4 regions of the Rhizobium binae genome follow, and region 1 is predicted to be linked to each of the others. Evidence: predicted binding sites of a transcription regulator. Region 1 holds the regulator's gene; each other region holds the start of a gene.

Evidence for each region. Region 1 encodes LexA, which represses DNA repair genes until DNA is damaged. Its sites were predicted from a motif close to TGTTCNNNNTGTGTTCNG; they were not measured.
Region 2: a site for LexA is predicted at 3,661-3,678, ahead of J2J99_RS04595 (PA0069 family radical SAM protein). Genes of this name have one in related genera too.
Region 3: a site for LexA is predicted at 1,671-1,688, ahead of J2J99_RS29370 (ImuA family protein). Genes of this name have one in related genera too.
Region 4: a site for LexA is predicted at 5,775-5,792, ahead of J2J99_RS21440 (helicase-related protein). Genes of this name have one in related genera too.

Annotation. Positions count from the first base shown of each region.
Region 1 covers NZ_CP071604.1:2,062,253-2,070,167, reverse strand. Annotated here, with positions in the region: gene eno (phosphopyruvate hydratase) at 1-291, opposite strand, end outside; gene kdsA (3-deoxy-8-phosphooctulonate synthase) at 433-1,278, opposite strand; gene J2J99_RS10095 (VOC family protein) at 1,275-2,171, opposite strand; gene lexA (transcriptional repressor LexA) at 2,368-3,087, shown strand; gene J2J99_RS10085 (ComEC/Rec2 family competence protein) at 3,068-5,497, opposite strand; gene gltA (citrate synthase) at 5,787-7,076, shown strand; gene lpxB (lipid-A-disaccharide synthase) at 7,112-7,915, opposite strand, start outside.
Region 2 covers NZ_CP071604.1:955,075-962,989, forward strand. Annotated here, with positions in the region: gene J2J99_RS04575 (F0F1 ATP synthase subunit C) at 1-204, shown strand, start outside; gene J2J99_RS04580 (F0F1 ATP synthase subunit B) at 282-905, shown strand; gene J2J99_RS04585 (F0F1 ATP synthase subunit B) at 909-1,400, shown strand; gene J2J99_RS04590 (ribonuclease HII) at 1,579-2,268, opposite strand; gene J2J99_RS04595 (PA0069 family radical SAM protein) at 2,435-3,592, opposite strand; gene J2J99_RS04600 (glycosyltransferase family protein) at 3,732-4,250, shown strand; gene J2J99_RS04605 (hypothetical protein) at 4,572-4,886, shown strand; gene moaB (molybdenum cofactor biosynthesis protein B) at 4,998-5,549, opposite strand; gene J2J99_RS04615 (4-(cytidine 5'-diphospho)-2-C-methyl-D-erythritol kinase) at 5,549-6,442, opposite strand; gene J2J99_RS04620 (tetratricopeptide repeat protein) at 6,455-7,915, opposite strand, start outside.
Region 3 covers NZ_CP071608.1:27,436-35,350, reverse strand. Annotated here, with positions in the region: gene J2J99_RS29375 (Y-family DNA polymerase) at 1-935, opposite strand, end outside; gene J2J99_RS29370 (ImuA family protein) at 853-1,611, opposite strand; gene ligD (DNA ligase D) at 2,265-4,928, shown strand; gene J2J99_RS29360 (hypothetical protein) at 4,940-5,215, opposite strand; gene J2J99_RS29355 (DUF982 domain-containing protein) at 5,226-5,525, opposite strand; gene J2J99_RS29350 (Hsp20 family protein) at 5,603-6,079, opposite strand; gene ligD (non-homologous end-joining DNA ligase) at 6,251-7,282, opposite strand; gene ku (non-homologous end joining protein Ku) at 7,279-7,915, opposite strand, start outside.
Region 4 covers NZ_CP071604.1:4,390,692-4,398,606, reverse strand. Annotated here, with positions in the region: gene J2J99_RS21460 (RNA polymerase factor sigma-32) at 1-245, opposite strand, end outside; gene J2J99_RS21455 (CarD family transcriptional regulator) at 622-1,194, opposite strand; gene fdxA (ferredoxin FdxA) at 1,589-1,927, opposite strand; gene J2J99_RS21445 (RNA-binding S4 domain-containing protein) at 2,119-2,523, opposite strand; gene J2J99_RS21440 (helicase-related protein) at 2,526-5,717, opposite strand; gene J2J99_RS21435 (DUF3309 family protein) at 6,525-6,680, shown strand; gene J2J99_RS21430 (YMGG-like glycine zipper-containing protein) at 6,707-6,967, shown strand; gene J2J99_RS21425 (hypothetical protein) at 7,159-7,317, shown strand; gene phbB (beta-ketoacyl-ACP reductase) at 7,420-7,915, opposite strand, start outside.

The DNA.
Region 1 (7,915 bases):
GTCCAGTTCGATCATGATGTTGTCGATCTGGATCTGGTTTTCGGCGTCGATACCGCCGATAGCGTCGAAGATCTCGGTGTTGGCCGCCTCGACCGCCTTCTCGACGCCCTTGCCGAGGTAGCGCTTGCCGCCGTCGCGCAGCTCGACCGCCTCATGAGCGCCCGTCGAAGCGCCCGAGGGAACGGCCGCGCGGCCCATGCTGCCGTCTTCGAGATAGACATCGACTTCGACGGTGGGGTTGCCACGGCTATCGAGAATCTCGCGGGCGATGATATCGGTGATTGCAGTCATGGGTTCTTCCTGCTCGGTGGGTGATCAATCGTTCGAAGCCTGTCATAATCGAAGGCGTGCAAATTACAAAGCCGCAATTTCCAGCCTTCGAACCGGCGTTCCGACGTGGCCTAAACCACCATCATGTCAACCTGTTGAACGTCAGGCCTTGGCGACCGCATCAAACGCAAGTAATTTCTCAAGCAGCCGCGGCATGTCCTTGAGATAGACCATGTTCGGGCCGTCGGACGGTGCGTTGTCAGGGTCTTGGTGGGTTTCGAGGAACACGCCGGCAATGCCTGTCGCCACGGCTGCGCGCGCCAGCGTCTCGACGAATTCGCGCTGACCGCCCGAGGATTCGCCCTGCCCGCCCGGCTGGGCGACGGAATGGGTCGCATCGAAAATGACGGGCGCGCCCATCGCCGCCATGATCGGCAGCGAGCGCATGTCGGAAACCAGCGTATTGTAGCCGAAGGAGGCGCCGCGCTCGCATAGCAGCACGTTCGGATTACCGCTGGCATTGAGCTTCTTCAGGACGTTCTTCATATCCCAGGGGGCGAGGAACTGCCCCTTCTTGACGTTGACGACGCGGCCGGTCCGGGCGGCGGCGATCAGAAGGTCCGTCTGCCGGCAGAGGAAGGCGGGAATTTGCAGAACGTCGATCACCTCCGCCACCTCGGCGCATTGCTCGGCGGTGTGGACGTCGGTCAGGACGGGAAAGCCGAATTCCCTCTTCAGGTCGGCGAAGACCTCCATGCCTTTTTCAAGCCCGATGCCGCGCTCGGCCGAAAGCGAAGTGCGGTTCGCCTTGTCGAAGGAACTCTTGTAGACGAGGCCGATGCCGAGCTTTGCGCAGAGCTCCTTCAGCGTGCCGGCGACCATGAACGCGTGATCACGGCTCTCCATCTGGCAGGGGCCGGCAATCAGCGACAGGCGGCCGGTATTGGAAAAGGTGACCTGGCCTTCGCCTTCGCCGATCTTGACCTCGGAATTGGTATCAGTGCTCATCGTGTTTCCTCGAAGGCAAAAAGCGCGCCCTGCCCGGGCGTGGGCTTCACCAGAATGCGATTGTTCTTGCGTGTATATGTCACTCCGTTAGCAGCCAAATGCGCTTCTGTCACGGCAAGATCGGTGACGGTGAAGAGGATTGCCTGGCCGCGCAGGCCACGATCGGCGGCGGAAACGGCAAGCTCGAAATAGGCCTCTAGCCCTTCCGGCGTCATCAGGCTGATCTTGGCATTCGAGGCTGCGATCTTCATGCCGAAACCAGTTTTCTCCACCGCCGTTTGCCCGACCGCAAGACCGACGAAGGCGGCAAACGCAGCCGGCTCCGGCGTACAAAGCGCGATCTCGGAAATGCCGGTCACGCCGTTGGCATGTGTCTCCAGCGCGGCGCGATCGGCGGGGAAGGCATTGATGCGCTGACAGGTGAATAGGAAGAAGTCGGGCGCGCGCAGATCTCCTGAAAAGGCCAGTTTGAAATTGCCGACGCTTTCCGAACCGTCCGGCATCCGTATCGGCCTGCTGAACTGCAACATCTCGCCGGCACTCGCACCGTTGCCGAAGAATCGCCGATGATCGAGGCCGGCATCTTCGGTGCGGAAGGCCAGCGCCGAAAGTCCCTCCTCGCCGCAGCGGAAGCGGAAGGCGCGATTGCGGGCGATGAAGACATTCCCCTGGCGGGCCGCTATCTCGCTTTCCTCGACGCTCGCCACCCCCAGCGGCTCGATGTAGGTCTTGTCGGCGAAAAAGACGCAGGCATTTTCCGTTCCGAACGGATGGCGCGCATCGGCGGCGACGGTGAAGCCGAGCTTGCCGAGCCTTTCGCGCGCCAGGTCGATATTGACGACGGGCAGCACGACATGATCCAGCGGGTGCGGCTTGGCGGAATGTGCGATCATGAGATCCCTCCTGACACGCCAAGAGATGTGCGACAGCACCACCCCCAATGCAAGACGTGTGTGCCGATCCGGCAAATGAAAATAAAAATCTCGACGAGTTGGCGTGAATTTTTACGGAAATTTAGCTACTTGCGGAACACATATGGAACATATAGTGTCTGTTCTGGATTTGTTTCAATCACGGGGTCTGACGTCGATGCTCACGCGCAAACAACAGGAGCTTCTCCTTTTCATTCATGAGCGCATGAAGGAATCCGGCGTTCCTCCCTCTTTCGACGAGATGAAGGACGCCCTGGATCTCGCCTCGAAATCCGGCATTCATCGCTTGATCACGGCGCTCGAGGAACGCGGTTTCATTCGCCGCCTACCGAACCGGGCCCGGGCGCTGGAGGTGATCAAGCTGCCGGAGGCCTATAGCCCCAGCCTTCAGCCGCGCCGCGGGTTTTCCCCGAGTGTTATCGAAGGCAGCCTCGGCAAGCCCCAGCCGGTCGCCGCCCCCGCTGCCGCAAGGCCGATCGCCGACAACGGCAACTCCGTCTCCGTGCCGGTCATGGGCCGGATCGCCGCCGGTGTTCCGATCTCGGCAATCCAGAACAATACACACGACATCGTCGTTCCCGCGGATATGCTCGGTTCGGGCGAACATTACGCGCTGGAGGTCAAGGGCGATTCGATGATCGACGCCGGGATCTTCGACGGCGACACGGTGATCATCCGCAATGGCAGCACCGCAAGTCCCGGCGATATCGTCGTTGCGCTCGTCGACGACGAGGAAGCGACGCTGAAGCGCTTTCGCCGCAAGGGTGCCTCGATCGCGCTCGAAGCCGCCAACCCGGCTTATGAGACTCGTATCTTCGGGCCCGACCGGGTCAAGGTGCAGGGCAAGCTGGTCGGCCTCATTCGCCGTTATCACTGACAGCAGACGGGCCGGATTCGGCGAAACCGCCTTTGCGCCAATCATAGGCGCGATGGCGCATCCATGGACGTGACCAGGCATCGAATGCGGTTGCGATCTCGAGTCCCGTCTGCACAAAGCGCAATTCAATGGAACCGGTCCTGCGCAGCGTCTCGCCGGTGAAGAGTGTCGCACCGGAGCGGCAACGGTCGAAACGCAGGCGCACCGCGGTCACGACGATCTCGCCGGCGTCGCAGGCCGGGCCGAGATAGGCGGCATTGTCGATGACCGCGACGACATGGCCATTGCCGAGCCTGGCTATGCACCAGGCTTTCTTGACGCAGGAAAACCGATTTGCCTCACCGCCAGCTGCTGCGGCCACCATTGCCGTCCTCGCTTCATTCTGCTGGTCGCCGGAAAGCCTGAGGCGGCGGTCCTCACCCTGGGGCGGAATGGCAGGGCCATCCAGCATCTTCGGCGGCTGGTGCGTCGGCGACACCAGCGCTCTCTGCCACTGGTCGAAGATGAAGTCCGGCGGGTTTTCGCGGTTAGAAGCCATTGCCGTCGACGCGACGAGCGCGACTAGACCACCATCTTCGGAAATCACCAGATCCGGCGGCCGGGACCCCGGCAGAGTGAGCAGGATGAGCGTTGCGACAGCGAGGATCGATGTGCCGGCATGGCGCAACCGGGTGCGGAGCAGCATCAGCAGCAGAAAGCCTGCCACAGCCATGATGAAATACCAGCCGGGCAAGCGGCCGAAACCGATATCGCCACCCCAGCCGGACACCGTCTTGGCGACTGCAATCACCAGATCGAGGCCAAAGCCGACCACCGTCCAGAGCGGAGCGTCCAGACCGAACGGCATGAGCAACATGGCCAGCAACCCGGCCGGCATGACGATGAAGGAGATGATCGGCATCGTCGCAAGGTTTGCCGGCAGGCCATAAGCGGTCAGGCGATGAAAATGCTCGATCGAAAACAGCGCCGTGGAGAAGCCGCCGATCAGCGAAGTCAGGAAGATGCCGCCGAAGAAACCGGCGACGGCCGCGACCGGCCGCAGGAACGGCAGCTTCGGCAACGGGCTTTCCCGGACGCGCCGGTCCTTCCACAGCTGATAGCCCGATACCAGTGCCAAAGTCGCAGCAAAGGACATCTGGAAGCTCGGACCCAGGACCTCGGAGGGTGAAATGGTGATGATGACGAGCGCCGAGAGCACGACATTGCGCAGGCTGATCGACGGCCGATCGAAGAAGACGGCAATCAGCATGATCGCCATCATGATGAAAGCGCGTTCGGCCGAAACCCCGAATCCTGAGATCAGGAAGTAGGCGGTGACGGCGATGAGTGCGCCGGCGGCGGCGATCTTCTTTGTCGGATAGGCTTGGGCGACACCGGGAAAGAGGCTGAGCAGCATCCGGAAGCCGACGAAGAAGATGCCGGCCGACAGCGCCATGTTGAGGCCTGAGATCGCCACGATATGAGCAAGGCCGGACTGGCGCAGCGCCTCCGTCGTTTCCTTCGAGATGGCGCGCCGCTCGTCAGTCACCAGAGCGGCGGCAAAAGCGCCTGTGTCACCGGGCAGAATAGAGCGTATGCGATCGCCGATGCCGCTGCGCAACCGGTAAAGCCATTCGAGCAGAGCTTCGGGCGTCGATGTCGCAGCTTGCGGGCCCGCGGGCAAATCGACTTTCTCCGGAGCACCGTAGAAGAAGCCGTTGGCGCCGATGCCATCGAAATAGGCACCGAAGGAGAAGTCGTTGAGGCCAGGAAGCGCCGGCCCTGCCGGCGGCGTCAACCGCGCGCGGCCGGTGATGATGTCACCGATCTCGAAAGGCGCATCGGCACCGCGCGCGATCACGGTGATGCGCCGCGGCGGCCGCTTCACCTCTGGCGCCTCGGTGCCGGTGACGGCAAGAATATAGCGCCACCGCCCGCGATCATCGCCTTCGCGCCGCTCGACGCGGCCGGTCACCGTTGTCGTCACGGATGAATCGAGGATGACCGTCGAGGCCCGCCAGCTTTCGAACTGCGCGCAGAGCATGCCGCATGCGACCAGGGAAAGCGCCAGAAGCGTTGCCCGCAAGGCCGGCCGGCTGCGGCCGGCGACAAGCCCCGCAAGCATCGACACCGACAGGCAGAGCAACGATGGAACGAGAGGAACATCCGTTGCAGCAAGAAACCAGAACGCCGCGCCGGCGCCGAGGAAGACCGGCGAGAACAGGAGCAGGCGGCCGTGATCGAACTCCTCGCTCAGCATCCGGCCGCCGGCACGCAGCGATTGTCCCATTGCCGCCGGCAGCCGGTGGCGCACCGACATCGCGGACTGGGTTCTTGACGGCCGCATTGCCGCGGCAGGGGCAGGACCTTCCGCGGGATCGGCAAGACCGACGCCTTGTGGCCGCAATTCGACTGTCGTCAATTCCTGCATGCGCCGCCCGAAGTCACCTTGCCCAGGCACCAGAATGCAACCTTCGGGCAATTCCGGCAAGCATAATCGATTGAAATGCGAGAGAAAATCGCAAATGCGAAATGTCAGTCGAATCATCGGTTTCCGCTATGCGTGCGGCTCATCGCTGCAGTGCCTAAAAGGTGATGCCGCAATGCACAAAATGCCGTCACGGTAACTTGGCATTAGCCTCGCGATCATATAGCTATCGGTGAGGACGCTTAACCCCTATGGCGCTTTTGTGGCGCCACCGACATTTCGGAGGATCAGCATGACGGATCAAAGCGCAACAATAAAAATCGGTGACAAATCGGTCGACCTCGCGGTCAAAAGCGGCACGATCGGTCCAAGCGTCATCGATATCGGTGCCCTCTACAAGAACACCGCTTCCTTCACTTATGATCCGGGCTTCACCTCGACCGCATCCTGTGAATCGAAAATCACCTATATCGATGGCGACGAAGGTGTGCTGCTGCACCGCGGCTACCCGATCGAGCAGCTCGCCGAACATGGCGACTTCCTCGAGGTCTGCTACCTCCTGCTTTACGGCGAGCTGCCGACGGCAGCGCAGAAGAAGGACTTCGACTATCGCGTCACGCATCACACCATGGTGCACGAGCAAATGAGCCGCTTCTTCACCGGCTTCCGCCGCGATGCGCATCCGATGGCCGTCATGTGCGGCTGCGTCGGCGCGCTATCGGCCTTCTATCACGACTCGACCGATATCACCGATCCGCACCAGCGCATGGTCGCCAGCCTGCGGATGATCGCCAAGATGCCGACGCTGGCCGCCATGGCCTACAAGTACCATATCGGCCAGCCCTTCGTTTACCCGAAGAACGACCTCGACTATGCGTCGAACTTCCTGCGCATGTGCTTTGCCGTTCCCTGCGAGGAATACGTGGTCAACCCGGTGCTTGCCCGCGCCATGGACCGCATCTTCATCCTGCACGCCGACCACGAGCAGAACGCGTCGACCTCGACCGTCCGCCTCGCCGGTTCGTCGGGCGCCAACCCCTTCGCCTGCATCGCGGCCGGCATTGCCTGCCTCTGGGGCCCGGCACATGGCGGCGCCAACGAAGCGGCGCTCAACATGCTGACAGAAATCGGCACTGTCGATCACATTCCGGAATATATTGCCCGCGCCAAGGACAAGAACGATCCGTTCCGCCTGATGGGCTTCGGTCACCGGGTTTACAAGAATTACGATCCGCGCGCCAAGATCATGCAGAAGACGACGCATGAAGTGCTCGGCGAGCTCGGCATCAAGGACGATCCGCTGCTCGAAGTGGCGATGGAGCTGGAGCGCATCGCGCTCACCGACGAATATTTCATCGAAAAGAAGCTCTATCCGAACATCGACTTCTATTCCGGCATCACGCTGAAGGCGCTCGGCTTCCCCACGACCATGTTTACCGTACTCTTCGCGCTCGCCCGCACCGTTGGCTGGATCGCGCAGTGGAACGAGATGATCGAGGATCCGGAGCAGCGCATCGGCCGTCCGCGCCAGCTCTATGTCGGCGAACCGAAGCGCGACTACATCCCGGTTTCGAAGCGCTGATCGCTTCAGGCCAATCGGCTCAAAAGAAAACCCGGTCAGAAACGACCGGGTTTTTTCTTTCTCAGCACGTCGAGAAGGATTTCGGCAGCATGTTCGCCCGGCGGCTTTTCGGTCTGCATGCGCTGCCAGACCAGCTCATAACCCTCCTTCATCGCCTTGAGCTGGTAAGTGTCGGCTGACAGCCTCTCCATCCAGCGTGCGAGGCTTGCCCCGCGAACGACATCGTTCAGATACTCCGGCACGACCGCGTAATCGGCAATCAGGTTTGGCAGCGCCCCTGTCCAGGTCTTGATGCCCGATGTCAGCAGCCGCATGATCCAGTCGACCTTGTAGGCAGAGACGACGGGAACGTCGGCAAGCGCAAGTTCGAGAATAACCGTTCCGGATGCCGCCATGGCTGCATCGGCCTCAACGAACGCCTGCCACTTTGCTTCCGCGCCGACAACGATCTCCGGCTTTACCGCCCAATTCGCCGTCAAGCCGCGCACAAGCACTTCCTTGTGTCTCATCGTCGGCAGGATGAAGCGCATCGGTCCATTGCGGGCGACAAGTTCGTTCACCGCCACCTCGAAATACGGCAGCAGCTTCCGGATTTCCGAGGAGCGTGAACCGGGCAGAAGCAGAATTGCGCCGTTGCCGGGCCGTCGTCCGGCGCGCAGGCGTCGGGTCTCCAGGAGCGCAGGGTCGGCGGTCAGGCGATGCCCCACATAGGTCGTTGCCGGTCCCTCGAGGCGCTGCATCGTCGCCGGTTCGAAAGGGAGGACGGCGAGTACATGATCGACATAGGCAAGCATGCGCTTGGCGCGATACTCCTTCCAGGCCCAGACGCTCGGACAGAC
Region 2 (7,915 bases), 1.1 Mb from region 1:
ATCGGTGCAGGTCTGGCTTGCTTTGGTATGGCCGGTACGGCTCTCGGCCTCGGCAATATCTTCGGCAGCTACCTCTCCGGCGCTCTGCGCAATCCGTCTGCCGCTGACAGCCAGTTCGGCCGTCTGGTATTCGGCTTCGCCGTTACGGAAGCTCTGGGCATCTTCTCGCTGCTCGTCGCTCTCCTCCTGCTCTTCGCCGTCTGATATCGGCGGATAGATGGATCACGGCCTGCGACCGCAAGCCGTGATCCTTTGCATTTGCAGTCCACCTGGAGGTGAGCATGTTTTTTGTGACCCCGGCTTACGCTGAAGAAGCACCGGCGGCAGCGACTGGCACGGATGCGCATGCCGCTCCTGCCGCAGGCGAGGTCCACACCGAGACCGGCGTTGCCGAAGGCGAACACGCCCGTGGCCCGTTCCCGCCTTTCGATTCGACGACCTACGCATCCCAGCTGCTCTGGCTGGTGATTACGTTCAGCGTCTTCTACCTCCTTATGCAGAAGGTCATCGCGCCGCGCATCGGGGCCATCCTCGATCAGCGCCACACGCGCATCTCCCAGGACCTGGATGAAGCAGGCCGCCTGAAGGCGGAAGCCGACGCCGCCGTCCGGACCTATGAAGGCGAACTGGCCGCTGCCCGCGCCAAGTCGAATGCGATCGCCTCCGCCGCCCGCGACGCCGCCAAGGCCAGGGCCGAAGAGGATCGCCGCGCTGTCGAGGCGAGCCTGTCGGAAAAGATCAAGGCTGCCGAAGTCCGCATCGCCGACATCAAGGCGAAGGCTTTCGCCGATGTCGGCACCATTGCCGAGGAAACGGCGGCTGCCGTCGTCGAACAGCTGATCGGCGGCACGGCTGCCCAGGCTGATGTCGCCGCCGCCGTCGCGGCCGCCAAGAAGGAGGCTTGATCGATGGAGTTTCACTTTGACGCGACTTTCTTCGCCTTTGTCGGCCTCGTCCTGTTCCTGGCGCTGGTTGTCTATCTGAAGGCTCCCGCCATGATGGCACGGTCGCTCGACGACCGCGCCGACCAGATCCGCAACGAGCTGGCCGAAGCCAAGCGCCTGCGCGAGGAAGCCCAGCATCTGCTTGCCGAATACCAGCGTAAGCGCAAGGAAGCGGAAGCCGAGGCGGCTCACATCGTTGCCGCCGCCGAGCGCGAAGCCCAGATGCTGACTGCCGAAGCGAAGAAGAAGACGGAAGAGTTCGTCGCCAATCGCACGGCGCTCTCCGAACAGAAGATCCAGCAGGCCGAGGCCGAAGCGATGAAGGCCGTTCGTTCCGCCGCCGTCGATCTGGCGATCGCGGCCGCCGAAACGGTGCTCGCCAAGCAGGCCGACGCCAAGGTCCAGTCCGAACTGTTCGGCAACGCCGTCAGCCAGGTCAAGACACGGCTCAACTGAGCGGTATCGAATGGAATGAAGAAAGGCCGGGCATGTCCCGGCCTTTTTTGTTGTTGAGTGACTTCAGCCGATGATCTGTTGCAGATCCTTGGGAAAACCACCGGTCGACGGGTCTCGCCTACTCTTCGGACCCCAGCTGCGGGGCGACGAGAAGGGCCGCTCCTTATCTGTGGGCGCCCTATTCCGCAAGCAGCTCATCCGTCTCGGGTCCGTCCTCGCCTTTGCGCAACGGCCGGAAGCTCATACGGTGCAGGGAGCAGGGGCCATGCCTCTCGATGCCGGCGCGGTGCTGCGCTGTGCCGTAGCCGGCATGCGCGGCAAAGCCGTAATCCGGAAAGACATTGTGGGCGCGCGCCATCATCCGATCGCGCGTCACCTTGGCGACGATCGAGGCGGCGGCGATGGAGACCGAGCGCGCGTCGCCCTTGACCACGGCCTGCCCGGGGCAATCGAGGCCGGGCGGCACGTCGAGCCCGTCGGTCAGGACGTAGCTTGCCGGAACGGCAAGACTGCAGATGGCGCGGCGCATCGCGTCGAGGCTTGCCTTGCGGATATCGGTCTCGTCGATGCGTGTAGAACTGGAAGAGGCGATCGAAACGGTCGCGGTTGCGAGAATCTGCACGAACAATTCCTCGCGCCGCTGCGCCGAAAGCTGCTTGGAATCGTTGAGGCCCTCGGGGATTCGCTTCGGATCGAGGATGACGGCGGCGGCGACGACCGGCCCGGCGAGCGGCCCGCGGCCGGCCTCGTCGGCACCGGCGACGGGCCAGTGGCCGGCCTTGCGGGCTTTGAGCTCCAGACGGAAATCCGGCACAAGCGGAGCCGTGTCGAAAAGCAGGGGAGAATCGGGTGGCGTGCGAGGTCTCATGCGGCTGAACCTCGCACGCCAACCCGATTTCCCGCAAGTCCCCGGATCAGGGCGGCGGCCGGGGACGGTCCGGCGGATGGTGGCGGTCAGGGCCATCCGCGGGAATTGCGCTCGGGGCTCGAAAACAGGGCGGTTCTTCGATGGGCCGAGGCGCAAATTCTGTAAATCAGAGCAGCGACAGCTGAACGCCGCTGCCATCAGGCGGCACGAACAGATCGTCGCGCAGAGGCAGACCGCGTCGCGTCAGGCCGAAACGCCTCGCCGCCATTTCGAAGCGCCGGGCGATCTGCCAGGCATAGGGACCGGCGCCCTTCATGCGCTTGCCGAATTCGGCATCGTAATCCTTGCCGCCGCGCATCGAGCGCACCAGCGACATCACATGCCGGTAGCGATCGGGATAATGCTGCAACAGCCAGTCGCGGAAGAGCGGGCTGACCTCGAGCGGCAGCCTCAGGATGACATAGCTCGCCTCGACGGCGCCGGCCGCCTTGGCCGACTCGAGGATGCGCTCCAGCTCGTGATCGTTCAGCGCCGGGATCAGCGGGGCGGCCATTACCGCCGTCTGGATCCCTGCTTCCGACAGCGTGTGGATGGTCTCCAGCCGACGCGGCGGCGTGGCGGCGCGGGGCTCCATCGTCCGGGCAAGCTTGCGGTCGAGCGTGGTCACCGAGATGCCGACGCGCACCAGGTTCTTCGCCGCCATCTCCTGCAGAATGTCAAGATCCCGCAGGATCATCGCCGATTTGGTGACGATGGAGACCGGATGGTTCGCCTTGTTCAAAACCTCGAGAATGCCGCGCATGATGCGCCATTCCTTCTCGACCGGCTGATAGGGGTCGGTATTGGTGCCGATTGCGATCGCCCGCACCTTGTAACCCGGCTTGGCGAGCTCCCGCTCCAGCAGCTTTGCAGCATCAGGCTTGGCGAACAGCTTCGTCTCGAAATCGAGCCCCGCCGAAAGCCCCATATAGGCGTGGGTCGGCCGGGCGAAGCAATAGATGCAGCCGTGCTCGCAGCCGCGATAGGGATTGATCGAGCGGTCGAAGGCGACGTCGGGTGACTCGTTGCGGGTGATGGCCGTGCGCGGCTTTTCGATCTGCACTTCGGTTTTGAACGGCGGCAGCTCTTCCAGCGTCTGCCATCCATCGTCAAAGGTCTCCCGCTGCAGCGCCTCGAAGCGGCCGGTTGGGTTCAGTCCGGCGCCGCGCCCGCGCCGCCGGTCGACCTCGACCCTCAGCCCGGAGGAGACGATCATCGCATCGGCAATATCTGCCGTATTGGCAGGCGCGAATGCGGCCTGCCCTGCCAGGGACTGCTCTCTCATCGGATTCTCCCGCAGCGGCAAGCAATCGCTTCCGCCCGTTTTGATGATTAAATTCCTATCGGCAAATTGAGAACAATGCAAGAACAAAATACGGAAAACGCCGCTGGCAAAAATTTGTGCTGCGCATTATGAGTAGGCGATGTTGACGGTTATTCTCGAATGTCAGGATCAGGAATCCGAGCTGGCCCAGACCTTGTCGGTCTTGGTGGCAGGCGCGGTGGAGGGGCTTGTCGGCGATGTGGTCGTGCTCGATCACGGCTCACGTGACGGCACCTCGCGGGTCGCCGACGCGGCCGGGTGCCGGTTTCATTCGCAATGGGATATCAAGGACATCGTCGGCTCCGCCCGCGGCGACTGGCTGCTTTTCGTCGAACCGGGCGCACGCCCGCAGGCGGGCTGGATCGACGAGATTGCCGAATATATCGCGCTCAACAAGCTGCCGGCGCGCTTCACCGCCTCGCGCGGCTACCGGCGCCCGTTTTTCGAGCGCATCGGCCGCGCCGCGCCGCCGCTGGAACTTGGTCTGCTGATGCCGAAGAACCAGGCGCTGGCCGCAGCCAGAAGCGGCATGCGCCTTGCCGAATTCGCCAAGGGCCAGAGGCCGCGCAAACTCGCCAGCGAATTGGTTCCGTCCTGGGTGGCGCGCGCTGCGCGGTAAGTCTGTGTCATCGCCGGCGCTTGAACGCGCCGCCAGATTGGCGCCGAAAGCGCCCCTCACTTGATCCTTGCCGGCATCGACAACCGCGGCTCACCCCCCGGGTCGGAGCCGGCAGGCGGATAAGCGGCTGCTCTTGCCCGCATCACAATCATCCCGAGATCGCGCAAAGATGGCGCCCGATCAGATTCCGCGCTATAATTTGCCATGGCGCCGCCGAAGCGCCGCGCTTCGCAACGGATGGCCATGGAATGCCGGTGGACGGCAGAAAAGGTCGGCGAAAATCTCCTCTTCTGCCGGGTTCCCGGCGAAAGGAGGTGCGTGATGATCCGCCCTATGCTTTACGGTCTCGTGGCCGTCATATCGGCGACGTTGATGATCGCGCATCCGCATTCGGCAGCATCGCAGGCGACGCTCAGTTGCGCAGGTCGATCCGACGTCGTCAAATTTCTGGACGAAAATTTCGCTGAAAAGCTGATGGCGGTCGGGCTGGTCAGCCAGAACTCCGTCCTCGAGGTCTATGCCGGCGAAAGCGGCACCTGGACGCTCGTCGTCACGGATGTTCACGGCATAAGCTGCATCCTGTTGTCGGGTGACAGCTGGGAAACGATCCCGTCTCTGCCGGGCTTTGCCACCTGAAGTGCGTCGCGATCGCTCGGATTGGCTTGTTTGTCGCAAAACCGCTGCACACTTTTGCGAGACATGCTTTAAGGCGCGTCGTGATCGTTCGGATTGGTTTCTCGCGAAATTCTATTTTTTCGCGCCGCGTTTCAGATGCTCGTCGAGACGCGGCATGATCTCGACGAAGTTGCACGGCGTGCTGCGGTAGTCGAGCTGCGCTTTCAGGATGCCGTCCCAGGCATCCCGGCAGGCGCCGGGAGAGCCCGGCAGGGCGAAGATGAAGGTGGCATTGGCGACCCCTGCCGTTGCGCGCGACTGGATCGTCGCCGTGCCGATCTTGTCGTAGGAAATGCGGTGAAAGACGGCGGAAAAGCCGTCCATGCGCTTTTCGAACAAGGGCTCCAGCGCTTCGGGCGTCACATCGCGGCCGGTAAAGCCGGTGCCGCCTGAGGTGATGACGACATCGATGTCATCCCGTTCGGTCCAGGCCTTGACCTGCGCGGCGATTTTGTCCCGGTCGTCAGGGACGATGGCCCGCGCGACCAGCCGATGACCTGCCTCGGTGATCCGTGCCGCCAGTGTGTCGCCGGATTTGTCGGTTTCCGGCGTGCGGGTATCCGAGACGGTGAGAACCGCGATGCCGACGGCGATAAACGGCCGCTTTTCGTCCGGACCTGCCATTACATGCCTCCCGAAACCGTTTCCGTCGCCTGGACATACCAGTCGGGCCGCTCGCCGTGAAGAGCTGCGGCCGCCTCTTGCGCAGCCGCCATGCCGGTAAAAATGCCGAAGCAGGTGGCGCCGGAGCCGGACATCCGGGTGAAGAGCGCGCCATGGGCCTGCAGCATCTGCGAGATCACCGTAATCTCAGGCACCAGTTCGCGCGCCGGCGGCTCCAAATCGTTGCGGGCCGAGCCGATCGCCGTGAGCCAGCGGCCGGTCTCGGACAGACCGCGAGCGAGATCGAGCGCCGGATTGTTCTTTGCCGCCAGCCGGCGGAAGACCTCGGGCGTTGAAACACCCTGCAGCGGGTTGACGAGCACCATGGCAAAGGCGGGCAGATCCGGCACGGCTTCGATCCTTTCGCCGATGCCGCGGGCGATTAGCGGCCGGCTCTCAAGGCACATCGGCACATCGGCGCCGAGCTTCAGCGCGAGGCTGGCAAGCGCTCCCACCGGCAAGCTCATGCCCCAGAGCCGCATCAGCCCCCGCAACGTCGCGGCCGCATCGGCCGAGCCGCCGCCGATGCCGGAGGCGATCGGCAGGTTCTTTTGCAGATGGATATGCACAGGGAAGGCGAGGGCGCCGACCGCCTCGCGCAGGAGATCGCGGGCCCGCAGCACCAGGTTGCTGCCGTCGCTGGCAAGCGTCTCGCCGAAGGGGCCCGACAGGGTGAATGTGTCGGCCTGTGCAGGCAAGAAACCGAGCCGATCGCCGCAATCGGCGAAGGTCACCAGCATATCGAGCAGATGGTAGCCATCCGGCCGCTGGCCGGTCACATGCAAAGCGAGGTTGATCTTCGCGCGCGCCTCTTCGGTGACACCGAACGCCTCGGCCAGGCCCTCTTCAGGCATGTTTGCCGCCCGTTAGGATTTCTTGTCGACCGGAGGCGGGGTGACGGGTGCCGGATCCGGCTGTTTCTTGTCGGCCGCCTTGGCATCGTCGCCGGCAGGAGGCAGGCCGTTGGCGACCTTGTCCTTGATCTTCGGAATTTCGGCGGCTTCCGGCTCGGAGGCCAGCGCCCGGTTCCACTGGTAGACGGCCTCAAGCTTGCGGCCGACGCGCCAGTAGGCGTCGCCGAGATGGTCGTTGATCGTCGCGTCGCCGGCCTTGATCTGCGCGGCCCGCTCCAGCTCGTCGACAGCGTCGTCGAAGCGGTTGAGGCGGAAATAGGCCCAGCCGAGGGAATCGATGATGTAGCCGTCGTCAGGGCGAATCTCGACGGCCTTCTTTATCATGCCGAGGCCTTCGTCGAGGTTCCGGTTCATGTCGATCCAGGAATAGCCGAGATAGTTCAGCACCTGCGGCTGGTCGGGATTGAGCTCCAGGGCCTTGCGGAAATTCGGCTCGGCCTGGTCCCACTTCTTCAGCCGCTCATAGGCAATACCGCGCTGGAAGAAGACGCTCCAATTGGCGCGGCCGGGAAAGGGGCCGATCACTTCGACGGCCTTGTCGTAATTGGCGGCCATCGCCTCGTAGTCCTTGGCGTCGGAGAGCACGCTGCCATAGGCGAGGTAGCTGCGGATGTCCTTAGGGTCGGAGGCGATCAGCGCCTGCAGGTGCTTGCGCGCTTCGTCCACCTTGCCGCCCTGGGCAAGGGCAAGGCCGAGCTGCAGCTCGGAGATGCGGCGCATCGGCGAATTTTCCGGCACCTTCTGGTAGAGCGCGATGGCGCGGTCCATCTGGTTCTGCTTCTCGGCGATGCCGCCGAGCAGCACCAGCGTATCGGCGCTGTTCGGGTCGAGTGCATTGGCGGTCTGCAGGTAGAGCGAGACGATATCCTCCGCGCCGTCGCGGTTCAGCGCGCCGCCGACTGAAAACAGCACGCCGGCGGCCCCTTCCTTCGCGGTCTTGACCTGCTGCTCCTGCTTCTCGCCCTTTTCGATGCTGTCGCGCAGCGCATTCAGCGGCGCATAGTTCGGCAGCAGGTTGTCGCCAACCGAAACGGCATCGAGCGCCTTCTGCTTGTTGCCCTGTGTCGCTTCGAGGCGGGCAAGCGCCATGACCGCGCGCATGAAGGTGTCGGGCGCCGTAGCACCCCCTTCCTTGTCGAGCACGGCGTCGTTCAGATGCTGGCGGGCCGATTTCACGTCGCCGGTGACGACGGCGATCGCGCCGGCATTGTAATTCTGGAAGATGCGGACCCAATCCGGCCCCTTCATCTTCTCGACCATGGCGAGCGCTTCCTTGCCGCGGCCGGCGCCGACGCGGGCCCAGGCGAGCAGCAGGTCGTTCATCATCCGGTCGAGATCGTTCGGACCCTTGTATTTCAATATGGATTCGGCGGCCTTGTAATCGTCGCGGCGCACGGCATCCATGCCGCGCAC
Region 3 (7,915 bases), on a different replicon from region 1:
AGCCGGGCGGGGTCACGTACCGGTTTTGCCAATCCGGCTCGGATGCACTGGCGGGTGTTGTCGACACGATGGATGACGAGATCGGAACGCCTGACGCCGAGACCGCGCGTCTCCAGCTTGGCGGTCAGTTCGCCGACCAGTCGACGCACATATTTGGCGATCGTCTCCGCCGCGCCGATCGGCTCCTGAAAGTTCTTCGCTGCCTCGACAAGCTCCGGAGTGCGCAGAGGTTCGATCGGTTCTGCCATTCGTCCAAAGAGCTGATCCAGCCGTCGGCCAACTTCGAGACCGTATCGCAGCGTCACGGGCGCACGTGGCATTGCGGAGAGTTCACCGACCGTCTCGACGCCCATCACCCGCAGTCCATGGATGGTGTCTGGTGGAAGACGCAGACAGTGGATCGGCAGGCCAGTCACCGCTCTCGCAACGCCGCCGACCGGGACAACCGTCGTTTCAGCCGACGTCACGCGGGTGATCGCATGCGCGGCCCCCCATGTATCGGCGACCGCAGCACGCGCCGCCAGGCCCCGTCCTCTCAGCCCATTGACCAAGCCGGAGATCAGCAAGTCTTCGCCGCCCTGCAGGTGATCGGCGCCTTCCGTATCCATGACGATGCCGTCCGCGCCATCGACAGCAACGACCGGGCTGTACTGCCGGAGCGCCCACAGCGCGAGCCGCTCAAGGGCAGCGGCGTCGGCGCTGGGATCAGCATCGATCATCGTCAGATTGGCAACGACGGCCTGGGCTTTGCTCGCCGGCATGCCGATCTTGAGGCCCAGTTTGCGTGCGGCGGTATCGGCCGCCGAGATCCAGCGTTTCGACCCCGATTTGGAAATGACGACGAGCGGCTGGTCAGCTGGCACGGCTCCCTCTCCATGTCGACGTATCCGGTCTGTTGCCAGATTGGGGAAGTAGACACAAACGACCCTTGGCATCACAGGCTCCTATTTCAAACTCAGCACACTCGCCTGCTTTCACGCGCATCAATTCCAACAGCCACCGCGCCCGGCCGACCCCTGCCACTGGCAGCTCCTCCGACGGAAGCACGCTCACCCTCCATCGTGTCGTCGAGGCCGTCGGGTTGCCGAAGTCCGACGCTTCCGTCTGTCGCCGCCATCTGCGGACAACGAGGCCCATGGTTCCGGTTTTTTCGGCAGCCAGCTGCAGCCGCCGGGATGCCACCATCGGCAATCGCACCAACTCCCCGACCACCGCTGCCAAGCCACCGAAAGAGAGCCCTTCTTCCATGGAAGCCAGGACATCCTCCTCCTTGTCGCCTTCGCAGAAGATCACCCGGTCGGGATGTAGGCCTGCCTGAGCGATGGCGGGGAAAAACAGGTCAGGCCTCGTCAGGCACCAGAGCACCTTGCCTCTCGAGCGCGCGGCAATGCCGGCGGCGAATAAGGCTGCCGCCGCGCCATCCACAGTGCCCGAACCGCCACCGGCGACCTCGTGAAGAGCCCCGTACGACAGCCCACCGCCGGGCAATCGCTCGTCCATTTCCCGGACGCCGAAGGGCAGCACGACAGACTTCTTCGCCGCGCCGCCTTCTAGGTGCGCAATACGATCCCTGAGTTCCTCGATGACCCGAGGACTATGGACGCGCGACATCGTTCACGGACCTCCCTCGGCTCGTGTTGCATGGACTTCATGTCCCCGAAAATTGTTGACGTTCCTCTTTTGTTCCGTGTCCGTGACGGAGTCAAGCCGGTCGTATCGAGCTTATTTAGGCTCCGCTAAAGCGCTGTGGGCGAAATGATGAAACGAATCAGGAGCCTAGGCTGCGGGAGCCAAGTGACTCTACCGCCTCATTTTTTTTTGCGTTTTGCACATGGGCCTAAAAGATGCGACGGCGTGATAGCGGCCAAAACGAAAAAGCCTGCCGCGGGAGGAGGTGCGGCAGGCTTTTCGAAAATAACCGAACAGCAACTGGGAGGAGGAGTGTTGCTGTTCCCGCAACCGGCCTTGGGAGGAGTAGGACGTCTGCATATCGAACTGATGCGGGAGGAGGTGCATCACTTCGATAGGTGGATGATACGCGTTCTGGCCGCCTATTAAATAGACTTTGCTGCAGCGCAGTCATGCCGACAGCGCATATCAATTCCGACGGTGCCAGGTCGATCATTCAGAGCCAATGGCGCTGTTGTCCACCGCCCCTGCCCAACTCCATGGAACAAAACGACAATCTGTTGCTTTTTGCCTCCTAAGGTCGCGCGCTGTGACAACCAGACGTGACAGGAGGCGGATTTGTAGCGAGGACTGCCATGGCAAGCGACAAGCTCTCGACATACAAACAAAAGCGGGATTTTCAGAAGACGCAGGAGCCAAGCGGCGCGGCGAAGCTGAAGGCATCGAACCGCAGGCGCTTCGTTATCCAGAAACATGACGCAACGCGACTGCATTACGATCTGCGGCTCGAACTCGACGGGGTGTTCAAATCCTGGGCGGTGACTAAGGGTCCGTCGCTCGATCCGCACGACAAGCGGTTGGCGGTCGAGGTCGAGGACCACCCGCTGGACTACGGCGACTTCGAAGGCACCATACCGAAAGGCCAGTATGGCGGCGGCACAGTCATGCTCTGGGACCGTGGCTACTGGGAGCCCGAAGGCAACAAGACACCTGAGCAGGCTCTGGCCAAGGGCGACTTCAAGTTCACCCTGGAGGGAGAGCGGCTGCATGGCAGCTTCGTTCTGGTGCGGATGCGCAACGATCGCGATGGCGGCAAGCGCACCAATTGGCTGCTGATCAAGCACCACGACGGTTTCTCGGTCGAGGAAAACGGCGCGGCTGTCCTTGAAGACAACGCAACGTCCGTAGCCTCGGGTCGAACTATGGAAGCGATCGCTGCTGGCAAAGGCAGGAAGCCGAAGCCGTTCATGGTGGAGAGCGGCGACGTTCAGGCCGATGCGGTCTGGGACAGCAACCATGGCCTTGCTGCTGAAGAACGCAAAGCCGAAACCAAAACTAAAAGGAAAACTAGCTCAGCTAAAACTGCCAAACCAGCAAAGTCTGCGATGCCCGACTTCATCGCGCCGCAGCTTTGCGAAACGCTGGAACGGCCGCCCGCGGCCGAGGGATGGATCCACGAGATCAAGTTCGACGGCTACCGCATCCAGGCGCGCATCGAAAACGGCGAGGTGACGCTGAAGACCCGCAAGGGCCTGGACTGGACGGCAAAATATCCGGCGATCGCGACATCGGCTGCAAACCTGCCGGATGCCATCATTGACGGGGAGATCTGCGCCCTCGACGAAAACGGTGCACCTGATTTCGCAGCGCTTCAGGCGGCACTGTCGGAAGGAAAGACGGACGCCCTGGTCTATTTCGCTTTCGACCTGCTGTTCGAAGGCGATGAAGATCTGCGGCGATTGCCGCTCACCGAGCGGAAGGAACGGCTGCAAAAATTGCTGCATGGTGCCGGCGAGGATCCACGCCTGCGTTTCGTCGAGCATTTCGAAACCGGTGGTGACGCCGTGCTGAAGTCGGCCTGCAAGCTCTCGCTGGAAGGCATTGTTTCAAAGCAGGCGGATGCTCCCTATCAATCGGGCCGCACCGAGACATGGGCGAAGTCCAAATGCCGCGCTGGCCATGAAGTCGTGATCGGCGCCTATGCCAAGACCAACGGCAAGTTCCGCTCATTGTTGGTCGGCGTCTTCAGGGGTGACCACTTCGTCTATGTCGGCCGGGTTGGAACCGGCTACGGGGCCAAAACGGTCGACACGATCTTGCCGAAGCTTCGGGAGATCGAGACCGACAAATCACCGTTCACGGGCGTCGGCGCGCCGAAGAAGGATCCCAACATCGTATGGGTTAAACCCGAATTGGTCGCCGAGATCCAGTTCGCCGGCTGGACGGCGGACGGCCTGGTCCGTCAGGCCGCCTTTAAGGGATTGCGGGAAGATAAACCCGCAGCCGAAGTCGAGGCGGAAAAGCCGGCATCGCCGGCGAAGACAGAGACCCCAACGCCAGCCGCGACAAAGGCATCAAGGCCGGCACGCGGCAAGAACGCCAAGGCCCAGGTGATGGGCGTGATGATCTCCAGCCCGGACAAGGCCCTGTGGCCGGATGCCAATGACGGGGTGCCGGTCACCAAGGAGGATCTCGCCCACTATCATGAAGCTGTCGGCCCATGGCTTATCGACCATATCAAAGGGCGGCCATGCTCGATCATCCGGACGCCGGACGGCATCGGCGGCGAGCAGTTCTTCCAGAGGCACGCGATGCCTGGAACGTCGAACCTGCTCGAACTGGTCAAGGTGTTCGGCGACAAGAAACCCTATCTGCAGATCGATCGGGTCGAGGGCCTCGCCGCCATCGCCCAGATCGGCGGCGTTGAGCTGCATCCCTGGAATTGCGAACCGGGCCAACCTGAGGTTCCCGGTCGTCTCGTCTTCGACCTTGATCCCGGTCCGGACGTCCCCTTCTCCACCGTGGTCGAAGCCGCCCGGGAAATGCGCGACCGACTAGAGGAACTCGGCCTCGTCAGCTTCTGCAAGACCACCGGCGGCAAGGGTCTGCATGTCGTCACCCCGCTTGCCGTGGCGAAGGGCAAGAAGCTGACATGGCCGGAGGCAAAAGGGTTCGCACACGATGTCTGCCTGCAGATGGCACGCGAGAACCCTGACCTCTATCTGATCAAGATGGCCAAGAACCAGCGAAACGGCCGGATCTTCCTCGACTACCTCCGCAACGATCGGATGGCGACTGCCGTCGCCCCACTGTCGCCGCGCGCCCGTCCCGGCGCCACCGTATCGATGCCGCTCACCTGGAGCCAGGTGAAGACGGATCTCGATCCGAAACGCTTCACCATCCGCACGGTACCGGCGCTCTTGGCCGAGACGGCCGCCTGGCAGGATTACTGTGACGGGCAGCGCTCGATGGAGCATGCAATCAAGCGGCTGGCAAAGTCCATGAAACAGGCCGCCTGAGATAGCTGTGGTCAGGGACCGTAGCGTCGATCAAGTTCTTTGAGGGCAGCCTGAACCTCATCAATAGAAACCGGTTCCGGTGTTCCAGGCATATGTCTGAAAGCGGGCTTCGAGTTGACGGCGTAGAAATCCGAAGCCCACGAAGCCAGGATGGTCCTTTTGTCGTCTGCAGAGAGTGCCTTCGCTTTCACCACATCCATCGGCCGCTCAACCTGCATGCCCTGGAGCAGGACCGTTGGTCCCATTGCCATAGCGTTGCTGGCCGCCTGCTGCAAAATCTCGTGCATATCGGCCTCCTTAGCGAACGTGCGGATCTTTGTCGTGCCGGCGGCGGGAGGCGACGATCACGTCGGTTTCCGGCGCAAGCAAATCATGCTTAGCGGCGAAGGCTGCAAACAGGCCGCGCGCGGTCTCGGCTTCGATATCGCCGCGCAGCGCGGCACTGCATGACTTGAGCGCCACCGAATGGGCCGTATCGCGCAACGATGCCGGCCATTCGGCCAGATGCCGGTAGGCATCCATGACTGTTCGGACTTCAGCCGGAAAGCCAAGGCCGACAAGGATGGTCACAGGTTGTCTGAACATATCGGGTTTCATCGCTCTCTCCTTCCCAACCCGGAATGTCGACGGGCGCCACCGCCGTGGCGCCCTGATCTATTGAACAGGCCTGGAAATCAGGCGGCCTTCTGCGCTTCGATTTGCACCGGGGCCGTCTTCTGCGTGACAGCCGGATTTGTCTGGATATCGATCCTACGCGGCTTCAGAGCCTCGGGGATCTCACGGACCAGGTCGATCGACAGGAGACCGTTTTGCAGATCCGCGCCGTTCACTCGTACATGATCGGCGAGCTCGAACCGGTGTTCGAACGGTCTTCCGGCGATGCCGCGATGCAGGTAGCCGTCGTTGGCGGTCTCCTGCTTCTTGCCGGTGACGGTCAGAAGGTTGGACTGGAAGGTCACGTCGAGATCTGCCTGGGCAAAGCCGGCCACCGCAATCGAAATCCGGTAGCTGTCATCGCCGGTCTTGACGATGTCATAGGGTGGCCAGTCGCTGATCGAACGGGCACGCTGGGCATTTTCGAGAAGATTGAAGACCCGGTCGAAGCCGACGGTCGAGCGAAACAACGGTGCGTAGTCATAAGATGTTGCCATAGCCATATCCTCCTTGAAGCAACATGGGTACGGGAACGCCGAAAGGCAGCGCTCCCAGCAAGGCCAGCTCTGTCTTCAGCAGCCGGCGGCAATCGATTTGGTTTTCGAAAATTTCGGATTCAAGAGAGCAGGCGGAAAAATTTGGACGGGGCAACAGCCGTCAAAATCAGCTCAGTCGAGCTCGTAGACCGCAGCGTTATCCTGGATCTCACGCAGCCCTTTGTAGGACGCGTGCCGCAGATTGCCGTCGTCGGTCCAGCCCCGGAATTCAATCTCGGCGATCAGCGTCGGTTGCGCGAAGACGTAGTTCTTGCCCTGGAGCGGAACGACCGGCATCCTGGTCTTCAGCTTGTCGAGCGTCTTCTTCAGGTAGGCTGCGTCCTTTTCCTTGAAGCCCGTGCCGACTTCGCCGACATAGATCCAGTCGTGGCCACGCCGGGCGGCAAGCAGCAGGCTGCCGATCCCGCCTCGGGCGGTGGCTGACCGTTCGTAGCCGACGATCATGAAACTCTCGCTCTGAATGCATTTGATCTTCAGCCAGTCGCCAGTCCGGCCGGATCGATAGGGACGGTCCCGGTGTTTGGCGATAATGCCTTCCAGTCCAAGCGAGCGGGCGTTCTCGAGAAGCTCGGCGCCATCACCCTGGACCTCCTCGGAAAGCTGTATCGCGCCGACGGCTCCGTCGAGCAGGTCGGTCAGGAGGTGGCGGCGGGCCGACAGTTCGGTCTTCGTCAGATCGTGCCCGTCGAAGTATAAGAGGTCGAAGGCGAAGAGGACGGATTCCGTGGAGGCACGCTTACCACCGCGCCCGCCTAGCGAGCGTTGCAGCGCTCCGAAATCGGACCGGCCCTCGCTATTCAGCACAACAGCTTCGCCATCCAGGATCGCAGTTCCTACCCCGAGCTCTCTGGCGGCCGCTGCAATCGCGGGAAACCGAAGTGTCCAGTCATGGCCGCCACGCGTGATTATCCGGACGCCCTTCGGCTCGATGTGGATGGCTAGGCGATAGCCATCCCACTTGATCTCGTAGGCCCAATCCGGTCCAACCGGTGGCGCCGATTTCAATAGGGCCAGGCAAGGTTCGACCCGGTCTGGCATTGGATCGAATGGAAGGTTCGGCTGTGCCGGGTCGCGCTTTCGGCGCGGCTGCGATTTGGCGGAGAGACCGTCGTCCTGCAGTAATGGCTTCGCTGGTTTTCTCATTTGCTGGACCGGGTCTCGGCCGCGACCGATTTCTTCAAAGCATCCATGATATTGATGACGTTGTTCGGGGCGGGCGCCGAGGCCGGCGCTTTCGCCTTGGCCTTCGACGGCTTCTTCAGCGCCTTCTTCTTATCCGCAATGATGTCGAGCAACCGATCCTGCACCGGATCGATGACCATCTTCGGATTCCAGTGCTGGGTCTGCTTTTTGATCAGTTGCTGCACCAGGGGCATCATCTCGCTGTCCGCTGTCTTGTCGTCGTCGATCCCGGCGAAATAGGTATCCTCGTCACGCACTTCATCCCCATAGCGCAGCGTCCAGAGGACGATACCCTTGCCGCGTGGCTCCAGCATGACGGCCCGTTCCCGGCGCGAGATTACCAGTCGCGAGATACCGACCATGTCCTGCGCTTCCATGGCGTCTCTGATGACGGAAAAAGCCTCCTGCCCCACCGGATCGTTGGGCGACAGGTAATACGGAGTGTCGAGCCAGATCCATTCCACGCTGTCGCGCGGTGTGAAGGTGGAGATATCGATCGTCTTGGTGCTGTCGAGTGCGACGTTCTCCAGCTCCTCGTCTTCCAGCATGATGTATTCGTTTTCGCCACGCTGGTAGCCCTTGACCTCGTCCTCG
Region 4 (7,915 bases), 2.2 Mb from region 1:
GCGGCTGCCTCCAGCAGGCCGACATAGCCCTCCTGCACGAGGTCGCTCATCGGCAGGCCGAAATTGCGGAACTTGCCGGCCATGGAGATCACCAGGCGCATATGCGCCATGGCGATCTGGTTGCGCGCACCGCGATCGTCGTGATCTTTCCAGCGGGTGGCGAGATCATGCTCTTCCTGGCGGGCGAGATAGGGGGCGGCCATCGCGATTTTGATCATGCGCCGGTCTGCAGACATGTTCTTCATATCGATCTCCCGAAACAGGCCTTCGCCCTCAAAATAGACAATAAAACTCACCCTCCGGAACATCGCTGTCCGGACTCAATGGGGTTCCGAATGCATGAAGGCCTCACCCCTGGACTTTTCAGCGGGAGGCCCTATTTTTCATCATGAGCCGCTAAAGCGGCCGGGTTGGACCTGTTTCTCCATGTTGCCGAAGGGGCAATATTGAAAAGGCATGATCCGCTCCTCACCGAACATTGATAGAACAGCGGCGAGCCGAAGAGCCAGCGCTCGACGAGCAGTCCGCAATTACGTATGATAAACGCGGCAGTCAGGAAAAAGTTCCAATAAAAAACCCGGCACGAAGGCCGGGTTTTTTCATTGGAAAAACAGGGTCGCCTTATGCGGCTTCGTCCTGCGAATCGTCTTCTTCGATGGCTTTGCCGCGCTTCGGGCCCTTGTTGAGGTTGGTTTCGACGAGGCGGACAGCCTCGGTTTCCGACATCTTGTTAACAGCGGCGATCTCGCGCGCCATCCGGTCGAGCGCGGCCTCGTAGAGCTGCCGTTCGGAATAGGACTGCTCGGGCTGGTTTTCCGCACGATAAAGATCACGGACGACTTCAGCGATGGAAATCAGATCGCCGGAATTGATCTTGGCATCATATTCCTGGGCGCGGCGGGACCACATGGTCCGCTTGATGCGCGCCTTGCCCTGCACAACCTTCAATGCACGATCGACGAAATCCGTTTCCGAAAGCTTGCGCATGCCGATGCTCATCGCCTTCGCGACCGGAACCTTCAGGCGCATCTTATCCTTCTCGAAATCGATAACGAAAAGTTCGAGCTTCATGCCGGCAACTTCTTGCTCTTCAATAGCAGTGATGGTACCGACGCCGTGAGCGGGGTAGACGATCGATTCACCGGTCTTGAAGCCGTGACGTGCTGTAGAAGGTTTTTTCTGCTGAGTCGTCATTCTATTCAAAAACTCCCTGTTACGCATCCGGCGGCGGCCGGAGCCGGGTCAGTCAGGCCCGGTTGAGACGGTTGCATCCGTCGGGTGACTTCACTCTGGTCCCATCAGGCAAAAGCAAGGACTTCTTGCGCGCGATCTGGGGGACCCGGCGCTCAAAGCGTTGATATGTCACGGAAACCGCGTACGGATTTGTTCTGCTTTCGTGATGGTTTTGGGCATGCGCCATGCCACAAATGGAACAGTAGGCGAAACCTATCATAAAAATATGAGGAAATCAATAATTTGCTTCGCCTGAGTCATGCGGGCAACACACATCACCCATCTCAGACACGCAGGATTTAAAACGTTTCATCGCGGAAATGCCCAAATCCTGCGGTCAAATCGCGCAGCCGAATCAGTCGCCGGAACCAGGTTTTTCGGAGAAATATTTCTCGAATTTACCGGTCTGGCCGTCCATCTCCTTGGCCTCCGGCAGCGGGTCCTTCTTGACCGTGATGTTCGGCCAGATGCTGGCATATTCGGTATTGATCTTCAGCCACTTGTCGAGGCCCGGCTCGGTATCCGGCTTGATCGCCTCGGCGGGACATTCGGGCTCACAGACGCCGCAATCGATGCATTCGTCGGGATGAATGACGAGGAAATTCTCGCCTTCATAGAAGCAGTCGACGGGGCAGACTTCTACGCAATCGGTGTATTTGCACTTGATGCAATTGTCGGTCACGACGTAGGTCATGAAGAACTCCAGGATTTCCATGCGGTGGGGCCGGGCAACCTGGAACGTCGCGCCTATCCCCGTGCCGAACGAAGCGTGGACAGGCTTGGGAGGCAAGCACGCTTCCGGCAGGTTGTCAGTGACGTATCGGCTTTATCGCCGGATTTCAAGGATAAACGATCTGCAAAAGCCGTCGCGTCGAGCAGAGTTTTCTAATCCTCGTCCGACATCAGCCTGTCGATCGCGCGTCTTTCCTTTTTGGTCGGACGGCCGGCCCCGGTGGCGCGGATCGCCTGCTCGTAGGGGGTGAGGCGTTTTGCCTCATCCGGCGGCGGCGATTGGTCGTCATAGAGCAGGCGGGCCTCCTCGTAGGGCCCCCGCCGCTCGCCGGCGAGACGCACGATGAGAACGACGTCACGCCGTTCCAGCGTCAACTCGATGCGGTCGCCCGGCTTGACCATCTGACTCGGTTGGCTACAGCGCTCGCCGTTGATGCGCACGTGCCCCGACTGGACATGGCTCTGCGCCAGCGAACGCGACTTCACCATGCGCGTGAAGAACAGCCACTTGTCGATGCGCTGGCGCGAACCGCTTACCGGCTGTGTCTCCCCGCCCATGACTACTTCTTCATCTGTTCCTTGAGAGCGGCGAGCTTGGCGAAGGGCGAATCCGGATCGATCGGCTTCTCCTTGCGCGGCGGCTTGGCCTCGAAGCGCAGCGGCTGTGCGCCGCGATTGTTGTTGCGATCGTTACGGTCATTGCGCTCGCCGCGATCCTTGCGCTCGCTACGGTCCGGCCGGTCGCCGCGCGGCTGGTCCTTGCGCTCACCGCCCCGTGCCTGCTGCGGCCGGCCATCACGACCGCCGTCCTTGCCGCGGTTGTTGCGGTTGTTGTCGCGTCCGTCGCCGCCGCGATTTCCTTCGCCGCCTTCGCCGCCGCCCGGGCGGCGATTGCGCTCGCCGCGGTCCTGGTTCTGGCCCCGATCATGGCCCTGGCCACCGCGGCGTTCGCCATGGCCGCCACGCGCCTGACGATGATTATCGTTGCGGCCGCCGAGGCGCCAGAGAAGAACCGGCTTCGGTTCCGCCGGTTCGCCGGCCTCTCCGGAAGCAGCGGCCGCTTCCCCGGCAGCCGAAACCTCCGCCGAGGCTTCGGTCGCAGGGTTGTCTTGAACTGCTTCTGCCGCTGGCGCTTCTGCCGCGGCCGCCTCGGCTGGGGACGGCTCGGAAACGGCCTCCTCCGCCGCTGCGTCGGCGTCGTCGTGATCGGCCTTTTCCACCGTTTCTTCCGCGGATGCTTGCGCGGAGGCTGCGGGCGCCGAAGCGGCGTCCTGCGCGGCAAGATGAGCCGACGCCTCTTCCGCCTTCACGGCATCGGCGCGATAGCCGAGACCCTTGAGGATTTCTTCCATGTCCTCGAGCGTCGCGCCGAGTATTGACAGCATCGCCGTCGTCGTCGTGAAGCGGCGGCCGTCATAGGCGCCCTCCGGACGATTGTTCTGACCGGGTTTCCATTGCAGCAGCGGACGGATGATATCGGCAAGCCGCTCAAGTATGTCGATGCGCACGGCGCGCTTGCCGAGGAAACGAAAGCCCGCGAGCTTGTAGAACATCCGCTCGAAGCTTGGATCGGTCACGACAGAGGTGCGACCGGCGGCCAACACGGGAATGAGGTCACCGTAACCCGGCTTGTCCAAACCGTCGTTCTTCAACGCCCAGAGCAGCGTGATCAGTTCGGCTGGCGCCGGCTTCAGAAGGGCCGGGACGAAGATATGATAGGCGCCGAAACGCACGCCGTAGCGGCGCATGGAGGCGCGAGCCTCCTGATCCAGCGACTTCACCTCCTCAGTCACGTCTCGGCGGAAGAGTACGCCGAGATTCTCGACGAGCTGGAAAGCGAGCCCCTTGGCGAGACCCTGCAGGTCCTCGGCGCGCGACAGATCATCGAGCGGCTTCAGCACTGTGCTGATATGATGATTGACGAAGCGCTCGATGCGGGCGGCGACGTGATCGCGGGCATTGCCCGTCAACTGCTCGTCGGCCAGCAGGATCACCCGCGGGCGCATGACGTGATCGCTGCCCGAAAGCCGCGCCACCGGATCTCCGAGCCAGCGGATCAAACCGTCCGAGCCGATCGCCAGATCGCTGTTGCCGGCGGCATGCATCCGCGCCGCTCTGGCTTCGAATTCGAGCGCGAGCGCTTTTTGCGACGCAGCCTGAACCGCCTTGGCATCCGGTCCGTCCGTTCCCGCCACCGGCGTGAAACGGAACCCGCTCAACTGCCCTACATGATGTCCTTCAACGAAGACATCGCCATTCACACTGATTTCAGCTTCCAGCATCGCATTCTCTCTCAGGCGCTTCATGAGCACAGATGTCCTGCGATCAACAAAGCGTTTCGTCAACCTTTCATGTAACGCATCGGACAATCGATCTTCGATTTCCCGCGTCTTTTCCTGCCAATGTGTCGGATCGGTCAGCCAGCCGGGCCGATTCGAAACATAGGTCCAGGTCCTTATCTGCGCGATTCGCGCCGAAAGCGTGTCAATTTCCCCATCGGTCCGATCGGAGCGATGAACCTGCTCCGCCAGAAATTGCTCGTTCACCGTGCCATAGCGGACGAGATCGGAAAAGAGGGTCGCAATCAGATCGGCATGTTGTGCCGGAGTGATACGCCTGTAGTCGGGAAGTGCGCAAGCCTCCCAGAGTTTTTCGACGCGGGCCGGCCGATCGGCGAGATCGATGACTTCGGGATAGCGCGAAAGCTGCTCCAGCGCCTGCTGGTCGACCGCGGGCAGCGCACGCGTCAGTCCGGCAACGCGCGGCCCCGCCTCGAGACTGGCCCGCAGCGAATGGATCGAGGAGAAGTCCATCTCGGTCGAGCGCCACTGCAAGACTTTGATATTGTCGAATTCATGGCCTTCGATGCGCTGGACCAGCTCCTCGTCGAAGGGCGAGACCTGGCCGGTGACGCCGAAGGTTCCGTCGCGCACGTGCCGCCCGGCGCGGCCGGCGATCTGGCCGAGCTCACCCGGATTGAGGTTGCGGAACTGGTATCCATCGAATTTTCTGTCCTGGGCGAAAGCGACGTGATCGACATCGAGATTGAGGCCCATGCCGATTGCGTCGGTCGCCACCAGATATTCGACGTCGCCCGCCTGGTAGAGCGCGACCTGCGCATTGCGGGTGCGAGGGCTGAGCGCGCCCAGCACGACCGCCGCGCCGCCGCGCTGCCGACGGATGAGCTCGGCGATGGCATAAACCTCGTCGGCCGAAAAGGCGACGATGGCGGAGCGCTGCGGCAGCCGGGTGATCTTCTTCTGCCCGGCATAGAAAAGATGCGAAAGCCGCGGCCGTTCGACGATGGTGATACCGGGCAGCAGCTGCTGAAGGATCGGCCGCATCGTTGCCGCGCCGAGCAGCAGCGTTTCCTCGCGGCCGCGAAGGTGCAGGATGCGATCGGTGAAGATATGACCGCGCTCGAGATCGCCGGCGAGCTGCACCTCGTCGATCGCAACGAAGGCGGCCTTCGTGTCCCGCGGCATCGCTTCGACGGTACAGACCGAAAAGCGTGCATTGGCCGGCGAAATCTTTTCCTCACCGGTGACCAGCGCCACGTTCTGCACACCGACCTTCTCCACCACCCGCGTATAGACCTCGCGCGCCAGCAGCCGCAGCGGCAGGCCGATCACGCCGGTCCCGTGTGCGACCATGCGCTCGATGGCGTAATGGGTCTTGCCGGTATTGGTTGGTCCGAGCATCGCGGTCACACCGCGCCCGCTCAGAATCATCGGCTGCGAAGTCAGAGTCATGGTCCATGCAAAAGAGGCAGGCGGCCCCAGGAAAATTGTCGCCTCTCGACGGAGGCACAGAACACATGGACAGCTGCCGCCGCAAACGCAAGGGCAGATTTTAAAATGCAGCGAGGATTACGACCTCTGCGAGTCATCCGGGACGCCTGCATTTCCGATTCAGAACAGCCTGAGAACGAATCAGCGACGAATCGCTGACTCCCGCGGATTCAGCTTTTGTTCACGGCTAAGTATTGATTTTGAATCACTTTTTTCCACTAGATGCTGAATCGGGAGACTCTCTCCTGTTCGCATCTCCATCGCCTTGCCGGCGGTCGGCCGTGCGCTTTTTGCCAAGCGAACATTCCTGGCCAATTAACCCTTCGACCAAATCCGGAACGAATCGGAGACGAATCGCCGACCAAACCGCTTTCACCTTTCGTTCACGGCAAGATCTGGTGGCGCCGCCATGTGTTGCCGCTATATGCAGTCGGGGGACTGCCCCTCGCGTCTGACGCCGCAGGCCGAGGATTAACCTTTCGACGACGAAATTCACATCGTTTAAGCGGGGAGCGCTTACGTCATCGGATTGATCAAAAACGGAACGAATCGCCGACGAATCGACGACATTGCAATCTTCGTGCTTTGTTCGCCGCAACATGTTGTATTTAAACGTCTTTTTAACCATAGTGCTATTTTACTGGGCAGCATCGATCACAAACCATGAATCGTGCCGCATCACAATTCGCGGGCTCAACCGGGAACAAAAATCGCCAATGCGTGTTTCTTGTCCATTCAGATTGCGGATGAAAATGAAGGAAACACGCAATGCTTGGCACGATACTTCTCGTTATCCTCATTCTACTCTTGATCGGAGCCTTGCCGAATTGGGGTTATAGCCGTGGCTGGGGCTATGGACCTTCGGGCGGTTTGGGGCTAGTTCTCGTCATTATCATTATCCTTGTACTAATGGGGCGCATCTAAAGCCCGACAACCTGGGGAGTTACGACATGATGAAGAAAATTGTTCTCATTGGCGCGCTCGTGGGCGCTCTCGCATCCTGTACTCCGACCGAGCAGGGCACGGCGATCGGCGCCGGCACCGGTGCGGTCATCGGCGGCGCCGTAACCAACAGCTGGGGCGGTGCCGCAGTCGGTGCCGTTGCCGGCGGTCTGACCGGCGCGCTGATCGGCCAGTCGGTCGAACGCCGCGGCTACTGCATTTATCGCGACCGCTACGGCCGCCGCTACGAGGCCCGTTGCCGCTACTGACCGGCAAAATCATATCGGACTCCCAACGGGCGCCCTGGCGCCCGTTTTTCTTTGCTGGCATCCTGCGTCAACGCGACGTTGACGATCGGTTTCGAAAGTCGAGCCTGCCGGCGTCGACCCGCCGACCGCATATTCCTTCTCAAGCGCAATGGGCAGACAAAGCCGCCCACGCACCGAAAGGGAACGCCTCCATGGCCCAGATTTTCATGGGTTCCGCCGTCGCCGTTCCCATCGCCTTGGCCTTCGTGACAAGCGCGATCTCAGCCCTTCGCAGCGAAGACCGGGCGGCGCAAACAGTGCCGGTCAGGATTCCAGCCCGCGGACATCGCAACCCCCGCAGCCGCTCCTGACGTTCTGAACCCGCGTTGCGGATATCCGGTCCCGCACATAAAAGAGACAGCGCAGCCAGGCAGACGCTGTCGCTTCAAGTCGATCTGGATCGTCAACCGGGGCTAAACGAAGAACTGCCCGCCATTGGCCGTCAGCGTTGAACCGGTGATGAAGCCGGCATCGTCGGAGACGAGGAAGGTGACGCAACGGGCGATCTCTTCCGGCTCGCCGAGACGGCCGACGGGGATCTGGGGAATGATGCGCTCGTTCAGCACTTTCTCCGGCACGGCAAGCACCATTTCCGTTCCGATGTAACCGGGGCAGATGGCGTTGACAGTAATGTTTTTCGCCGCCCCTTCCTGGGCAAGCGCCTTGGTGAAGCCGAGATCGCCGGCCTTGGCGGCCGAATAGTTGGCTTGGCCCATCTGGCCCTTCTGGCCGTTGATCGAGGAGATGTTGACAATGCGCCCGAAGCTGCGGTCGCGCATGCCGGTCCAGACCTGATGCGTCATGTTGAATAGGCCGGTGAGGTTGGTATTGATCACCTCGTGCCACTGCTGCGGCGTCATCTTGTGGAACATGGCATCGCGGGTGATGCCGGCATTGTTGACGAGAATC